DNA from 2 places in the Streptomyces sp. NBC_01723 genome. Region 2 is predicted to be linked to the other one. Evidence: riboswitches for the same ligand, from Rfam matches in the RefSeq annotation. Region 2 holds a riboswitch; the other holds the start of a gene.

Region 1 (3,852 bases), 1.4 Mb from region 2:
GGGCGTGGTCGATGACGGCGGCGTCCTCCGCCGTGTCGCCGGCCGGCATCCGCTTGTGCGGCGTCCGGCCCATGGCCACGACCTCCCGGACGGCGAGGTCGAAGTCCGTGGCCGAGTTCTGCACCACGGCCGCCACCGTGCGCGTGAGTCGCCGCGCGGGCATCGACCAGGTGTCGGCGCCGTCGACGCGGACCGTACCGGTGTCCGGGCGCAGGACGCGGTAGACGGCCCTCAGCAGGCTGGACTTGCCGCTGCCGTTGGGACCGACCAGGCCGATCACCTCGCCCGCCGAGGCGGTCGGCGAGACGTCGCGCACCAGGTGGCGTGCTCCGGCGGTGAGGGTGACGCCCTCGACGGACAGGTCGGTCGCGGCGCGTCGCCTCCTCACCGGCCGGCGGCAGGTTGAGGTTGCGGGCCTGCACCAGGAGCACGCCGATGCCCAGCAGCACCGCCAGTTCCGGCAGCCACAGGGTCTCCCAGTTGACGCCGCCGAGACCGCCCAGGGTCCGGGCGAGCACCGCCCGGGCCTCGTCGCCGTGGTCGGTGGTGAGCAGCAGCAGGTCGAGGACGGCGGTGAGCACCGCCGCGACCGCCACCCCGGACAGGACCAGGCGCGTCGAGGTGATGCGCCCCGGTGCGGGCGGTGGCGTGCACGATCACCAGCGCGCCGGGGGCGCCGGCGAACGCGGCGGCCGACAGCGACAGGGGGCCGAGGACGCCGACGCCGAAGACGATGACCGAGACCGCGCCGAGGGAGGCGCCGGAGGAGACGCCGAGCAGGTACGGCTCGGCGAGCGGGTTGCGGACCAGCGCCTGAAGGGCGGAGCGGGGCCCCGCTGACAGCTCCGGGGCCGGGATGCGAGGATGCCCGGAGCAATTGGGCGACGGCGGCCCGAGGAAGCCGGTGCGAATCCGGCGCGGTCCCGCCACTGTGATCGGCGAGCGAGCCCCCACACGACCACTGCCCGCACCGGGTGGGAAGGGGTGGGGCGAGCGACGACCCGAGAGCCAGGAGACTCACGCGGTCGCCTCCTCGACGGACCACCGGGGCGGATCTCCCCGGGGAGAGGGACGATGCCGTATGCCCGCCCACGCCGGCCCGGCCGGGGCGACGCCCGGCGCACCCGCGGACCCGACGCCCTCGCGCGTCGTCGTCTGCCGGGACTGCTGCTGCGGCACCCCGAAGATCATCGGCGTCGATCACGCGGCGCAGACGACGCGTCTGCGGGCCCGGGTGCCCGTGCGGGTGTCGGACTGCCTCGACGTGTGCGAACAGGCCAACGTGATCGTCGTCCAGCCCTCCGCGGCGGGCCGCGCCGCCGGCGCCCGTCCCGTCTGGCTCGGACTGGTCAACGACCCCGACGCCACCGAGGACATCGCCGACTGGGTCCGCGCCGGCGGCCCAGGTGTCGCACCGCGGCCCGACATCCTCGACCTGTACGCCATCACGCCCCCGCGACGCGGCCCGGCCTCCTGACTCGGCGCTCACGAGGAGCACCCGGTGTCCGGAAACGTTCAGATGCCGCCCGCCGACGTCACCGCCCTCGAGGGCTTCTCCGTCCTGCGCGTCGGGGGTGGAGATGCCGACCGGCATCCGGTCGGCCCCTCCTACGCGCGGGGTTCACCGACCTCGCCGAGGCCGTCGCGCACCGCCACCGCGCGCCGGAAGCGCGGATCGGCGTGTCCATCGCCCGCCTCGGTCACGCGGCACGCCTCTGGTCGCCCGCCCTGGCCTGCGTGTTCCTGCACGGCATCGTCCTCGACCACCGGACCGGATCTCACGTTCCGGCGCGCACTTGCTGCCTCTACTACCGCGCGCCGAACGGCTCGAAGCGCGGCGACTGCTGTCCGGCGGGGTAGCGGGGGCGGTCACGGGCCGTCGGTGTCCAGCGGGTTCAGGGACTGTTCGGTCCAGATGACCTTGCCCTGCGCGTGATACCGGGTGCCCCAGCGCGTGGCGCACTGGGCGACGAGGAACAGGCCGCGGCCTCCCTCGTCGGTGGTGGCGGCCATGCGCAGGTGGGGTGCCGTGCTGCTGCCGTCGGAGACCTCGCAGATCAGGTTGCGGTCGAGCAGCAGCCGGACGCGCACCGGTTCGGCCGCGTGCCGGATGGCGTTGGTGACCAGCTCGCTGAGGATCAGCTCGGTGGTGAACGCCGTCTCCTCGAGGCCCCACTCGCTGAGTCGGCGCGTCGCGTCGGCCCGGACGCCGGCGACGGCCGCGGGGTCACGCGGCACGTGCCACTCGGCGACCCGGTCGGCGGGGAAGGCCCGGGTCCGGGCCACCAGCAGGACGATGTCGTCGTCGGGGCGGTCGGGGAGCAGCGCGTCCAGCAGCACGGCACAGGTCTCGTCCGGCGTCCGGTCCGCGCCGGCGAGCCGCCTGCGGAGCTGGTCGAGGCCCGCCTCGATGTCCCGGCCCCGGTCCGTCACCAGCCCGTTGGTGAACAGGACGAGCCGGCTGCCCTCGGGGAGCCGGAACTCGGCCGGGGTGAAGGGCAGGCCGCCGAGGCCCAGCGGAGGGCCGGGCGGCAGCTCGGGGAAGTCCACGCTGCCGTCCGGGCGGACGACGGCCGGCGGCGGGTGCCCGGCGCGGGCCATGGTGCAGTCACCGGAGACCGGGTCGTACACGGCGTAGAGACAGGTGGCACCGACGATGTCCGAACCGCTGCTCGTCTCGGCGCGGTCCCGGTCGAGGCCGGTCACCAGTTCGTCGAGGTGGCCGAGGAGCTCGTCGGGAGCCATGTCCAGGCCGGCGAAGTTCTGCACGGCGGTCCGCAGCCGGCCCATGGTGGCCGCGGCGTGCAGACCGTGACCGGCGACGTCGCCCACCACGAGGGCGACCCGCGCGCCGGACAGCGGGATCACGTCGAACCAGTCGCCGCCCACGCCCGCCTGCGCCGGCAGGTAGCGGTAGGCGATGTCGAGGGCGTTCTGCACCGGCAGTCCGTGCGGCAGCAGGCTGCGCTGCAGAGCCACCGCGACGGTGTGCTCGCGGTGGTAGCGCCTCGCGTTGTCGATGGCGACCGCGGCTCGCGACGCCAGTTCCTCGGTGATGGACAGGTCCTCCCGGGTGAACGGCTCGGAGCCCGCACCGCGCCAGAAGTTGGCCACGCCGAGCGCGACGCCCCGGGCGCGCAGGGGAACGGAGACCAGTGAGTGGATGCCGTAGGCGAGGACCCTGGGCGCGCGGTCGGGATCCTGTAGCTGCCAGCCGGTCTCCGCGCTCAGGTCCGCGACGAGAACGGCGTGTCCGGAGGCGAGACCCGTTGTCGCGGGAGTGCCGGGCCGAATGGTCATCGCCTCGCCGACCGGGATCAGCGGCGCGTCGTCGCGCACGCCGTGCAGGACCACGCGGTGCATGGTCAGGTCGCCCGGGGCGGCTTCCTCGCCCCGCAGTACCGCTTCCAGCAGTTCGACGGTGACGAAGTCGGCGCACCGTGGCGTCGACGCCTCCGCCAGTTCCTCGGCGGTGCGCACCACGTCGAGTGTGGTGCCGATCCGGGCACTCGCGTCGTAGAGGAGTTCCAGCCGCTTGTGGGCGCGCTCCGCCCTGCTCCGCTCCCGGTGCAGCTCGGTCGTGTCCCGCAGCGTGGCCACGGATCCGGTGGCCACGTCCTCCCGGTCCACCCGGCGCAGGCTGATCGCCAGGAGCCGGTCCCCGGCCGTGTGCATCTCGTCCGTGCGGGTGTCGCCCGAGGTGAGCAGTTCGACGATCGCCGGGTCCAGTCCGAGGCCGTCGAGGGGGAGCCCCTCGCACCCTTCGGGGAGGCCGAGGAGGCGCCGCGCCTCGTCGTTGGCGAGCACCAGACGGTCGCCGTCGACGATCAGCACACCCTCCCGGATGGTGTG
Region 2 (3,852 bases):
AAGGGCAGCACCCCGTACGTCCGCCGCCCGGTCAGCCCGTGCAGCATGTCGAGGCCGGGCTCCAGGAGCGACACGTCGCCGCGGAACTTGTTGACGAGGAACCCGGCGACCAGTGCCTGGTCCTCGGGCGAGAGCAGCGCCACCGTGCCGAAGAAGGAGGCGAAGACGCCCCCGCGGTCGATGTCGCCGACGATCAGCACGGGCAGCCCGGCGCCCCGCGCGATCCCCATGTTCACGATGTCGGTGCGGCGCAGGTTGATCTCGGCCGGGCTGCCCGCGCCCTCGCAGATCACCGCGTCGTAGGTGCCGCGCAGCTCGGCCAGCGAGTCGAGCACCGTGCCGAGGAGCCGCTCCTGCCGCCCGCCGTGGTAGCCGCGGGCGGTCATCTCGCCGACGGGCCTGCCGAGCAGCACCACCTGGCTGCTGCGGTCACCGCCGGGCTTGAGCAGCACCGGGTTCATCAGCGCGGTCGGCTCCACCCGGCAGGCCTGGGCCTGCATGGCCTGCGCCCGCCCGATCTCCGCGCCCTCGCGCGTCACGAAGGAGTTGAGCGACATGTTCTGCGCCTTGAAGGGCGCGACCTTCACGCCCTGGCGCACCAGCCAGCGGCAGATCCCCGCCGTGACGACGCTCTTGCCGGCGTCGGAGGTGGTGCCGGCGACGAGGAGTCCACCGTTCATGACGTACGTCCCTTCCTGACGGCCCCGCGCACCAGCAGCCGGGCGCCCGCGCACACGCCGAGCGCCAGCCAGCCCACGCGCCGGGAGAGCCGTGCGGCCCGTTCGATGTCGCCGGAACCGGCCCGGACGGCGCGCCCCGCCGCCCCGTTGAGCACGGGCCGGTGCTCGACCCGCCCGCCGTAGGAGAGCGTCCCGCCGAGCCGCACCCCGAGGGCGCCCGCGAAAGACGCCTCCACGGGACCGGCGTTGGGGCTCGGGTGGAGTCCGGCGTCCGCGCGCCAGGCCCGTACGGCGCCCCGCGGATCGCCGCCGGCCACGGTGGTCAGCAGGGCGGTCAGCCGGGCGCCCGGCCAGCCCGCGAGGTCGTCGAGGCGGGCCGAGGCCCAGCCGTACCGCCGGTAGCGGGGCGACTTGTGGCCGACCATGGCGTCCAGGGTGTTCACCGCCCGGAAGCCGAGCAGCCCCGGCACTCCGCCGACGGCACCCCACACCAGGGCGCCCACCACGGCGTCCGAGGTGTTCTCGGCGACCGACTCCACGACCGCCCGCGCGATCCCGTCGGCGTCCAGCGACTGCGGGTCCCGCCCGCACAGGTGCGGCAGCCGCGCCCGGGCCGCCTCGACGTCCCCGGCCTCCAGGGCCCGGCCGATGAAGAGCGCCTCGCGCGCCAGCGACGTACCGCCGACCACGGCCCAGGTGGCCGCGCCGGTCAGCGCGACCGAGGCGGCGGGGGAGCGGCGTACGGCGCGCGCGGCGGCCGAGCCCAGGGCGGTGGCGCCGCCGGCGCACACCAGGGTGTGCAGCGCGCCCCAGCCCCGGTGGTCACGCCACAGCACCCGTTCCACGGCACCGGCGGCGCGGCCGAACGCGGCGACCGGATGTCCGCGGCGCGGGTCGCCGAGGAGGAGGTCACCGAGCAGACCGGCGGCGGCGCCGTACGCGAAGACGCGTCCGGCACGCACGGGTTCAGCCGGTCACACGGGCAGGGGAGCACCTGGTACTGAACGTAGATCGGCAGCCGGGCATCGCGTCGCGTCCTCACTCAGGGTGTCCACGCCCTGGTTCGAAGAGTCCGGCGGTGAGAGTTCCTGGCTACCGGGGTCTGCTCCCCGGTCACAGTGGCGGGACCGCGCCGGAATCGCACCGGGCTTCCTCTCCTGCCGCCGTAGATGGCCCCGGAAGTCCACCACGGCGCGAGAACACCCGTCAACCTGGCGTTGACCTGCGGCGGGGGAGTGTGCGAAGCCCCACACACGGGTGGTGTGCGCCGGTACACGAAGGGGCGGGGCGCGCGACGGTCGGAGTCCGTCCCGCGCCCCGCCCCGGGGTGTGCCGTGGGTCAGGCGACGATCAGATAGATGCCGTACGCCACCGCCGCCGCGCAGGCCGCGAAGCACGCGTACGCGCCGGTGACCGCGAGGGCCGCGGAGCCGCCCTCGGCGGTGGCCCGCTCCTGGCGGGAGAGACCGGCGATGCCGAGGGTGAACAGGCCCACCAGGGCCACGGTGGCCACGAGGCTGACGCCGAAGACGGAGCCCAGTGCTGCCCAGTCGATGCTCATGGGGGTTCGCTTCCTTCGTACCCGGGACGCGGGCTCAGACGGTGGTGGCGGCCGACGCGGGCTTGGCCTCGGACGGGTTCGCCGGCAGCTCCTCGGCCAGGTGCACCGGGGGCGGGGAGACGGCGGCCATCGCCGTGGTGACCACACCGGCCGGCTCGGGCTCGTGGGGGTCGACGACGTTGGTGTGGTCGACGACCTCGCGCCGGGAGATCCGCCAGATGGCGGCGCTGGAGGCGATCAGGAAGACCGCGACGAGCGCCGTGCCCCAGTCGCCCATGCGGCAGACCCACTCGGCGATCGCGGCGACCAGGGCCGCGGCCGGCAGCGTCAGCCCCCACGCGACGAACATCCGGGTGGCCGTGGACCAGCGCACCACGCCGCCCTTGCGGCCGAGGCCCGCGCCCATCACCGCACCGGAGACCGAGTGCGTGGTGGAGAGGGAGAAGCCGAGGTGCGAGGAGGCCAGGATGACCGTCGCGGCGCTGGTCTGGGCGGCGAAGCCCTGCTGCGGCTGGAGGTCGGTCAGGCCCTTGCCCATGGTGCGGATGATGCGCCAGCCGCCGAGGTAGGTGCCGAGCGCGATGGCGATACCCGCGGAGAGGATGACCCACAGGGGCGGGTCGGAGTCGGGGGCGAGCGCGCCGCCGGCGACCAGGGCGAGGGTGATGATGCCCATCGTCTTCTGGGCGTCGTTGGTGCCGTGGGCCAGCGAGACCAGCCCGGCGGAGGCGATCTGCCCGGCGCGGTAGCCCTTGGCGGCGGCCTTGCCGTCGGCCCTGCGGCCGAGTTTGTACGTCAGCCGTGCGCCGAGCAGCGCCGCGACACCGGCGACGATCGGGGCGGCGATCGCGGGGATCAGCACCTTGGTGACGAGCGCGTCGCCGTTGACCGCGCCGACGCCGGCCGAGGCGACCGCGGCACCGATCAGACCGCCCATCAGGGCGTGCGAGGAACTGGACGGGAGGCCGACCAGCCAGGTCAGCAGGTTCCAGAGGATCGCGCCGACCAGGGCGGCGAAGATGACCTCGGGACGGATGCCGGTCTCGTCGACGAGACCCTTGGAGATCGTGTTGGCGACCTCCACCGAGAGGAAGGCGCCTACAAGGTTGAGGACGGCGGACATCGCCACCGCCACCTTGGGCTTGAGCGCACCGGTCGAAATGGTCGTTGCCATCGCGTTCGCGGTGTCGTGGAAACCGTTCGTGAAATCAAACGCGAGTGCGGTTACCACCACAATCGCGAGGATCAGCGAGAAGCTTTCCATTTACCCAGGCAATCGTTCGAGGTCATTGGCTGGACGAACGTAGGTAACCATGGTGAACGGAAGATGAACTGGACAGGGCGTCACGGTGACCGGAAGCGGCGTCGCCGCCTCCCTCTGCGTGGCCGTCCCGGTGCTCTCCGGAGACGCCCCTGGCAGGATCACCGCCAGACCGGCCGGCGACGTGCCGGGAGAGGCACGGAAGCACTCGTGAGGAGACGGTGACTGTGACGTATTCGCGGGTCGGAGGGGCCGCCGGCCCGGACGAGGAGCGGGCCTGGACGGACCTCGTCGCGGCGGCCCGGCGCACGGTCGCGGACGGGCTCGTGGTCGGTACCTCCGGCAATGTC

What was found. A riboswitch is a leader RNA that binds a small molecule or an ion and turns the genes downstream of it on or off. The one in region 2 is predicted to bind cobalamin.
Region 1: it holds a riboswitch for cobalamin, as region 2 does, so the genes downstream of both, OIE75_RS01670 ((2Fe-2S) ferredoxin domain-containing protein) here and OIE75_RS08555 (cobalamin biosynthesis protein) in region 2, are expected to answer to the same signal.

What each region holds. Positions count from the first base shown of each region.
Region 1 is NZ_CP109171.1:363,894-367,745, reverse strand. Features, by position in the region: partial or broken gene OIE75_RS01680 (ABC transporter ATP-binding protein) at 1-277, opposite strand, end outside; partial or broken gene OIE75_RS01675 (iron chelate uptake ABC transporter family permease subunit) at 378-825, opposite strand; cobalamin riboswitch at 896-1,018, shown strand; gene OIE75_RS01670 ((2Fe-2S) ferredoxin domain-containing protein) at 1,082-1,477, shown strand; gene OIE75_RS01665 (hypothetical protein) at 1,609-1,749, opposite strand; gene OIE75_RS01660 (SpoIIE family protein phosphatase) at 1,870-3,852, opposite strand, start outside.
Region 2 is NZ_CP109171.1:1,791,847-1,795,698, reverse strand. Features, by position in the region: gene OIE75_RS08560 (cobyric acid synthase) at 1-680, opposite strand, end outside; gene OIE75_RS08555 (cobalamin biosynthesis protein) at 677-1,642, opposite strand; cobalamin riboswitch at 1,744-1,883, opposite strand; gene OIE75_RS08550 (hypothetical protein) at 2,020-2,241, opposite strand; gene OIE75_RS08545 (inorganic phosphate transporter) at 2,276-3,505, opposite strand; gene OIE75_RS08540 (class II aldolase/adducin family protein) at 3,730-3,852, shown strand, end outside.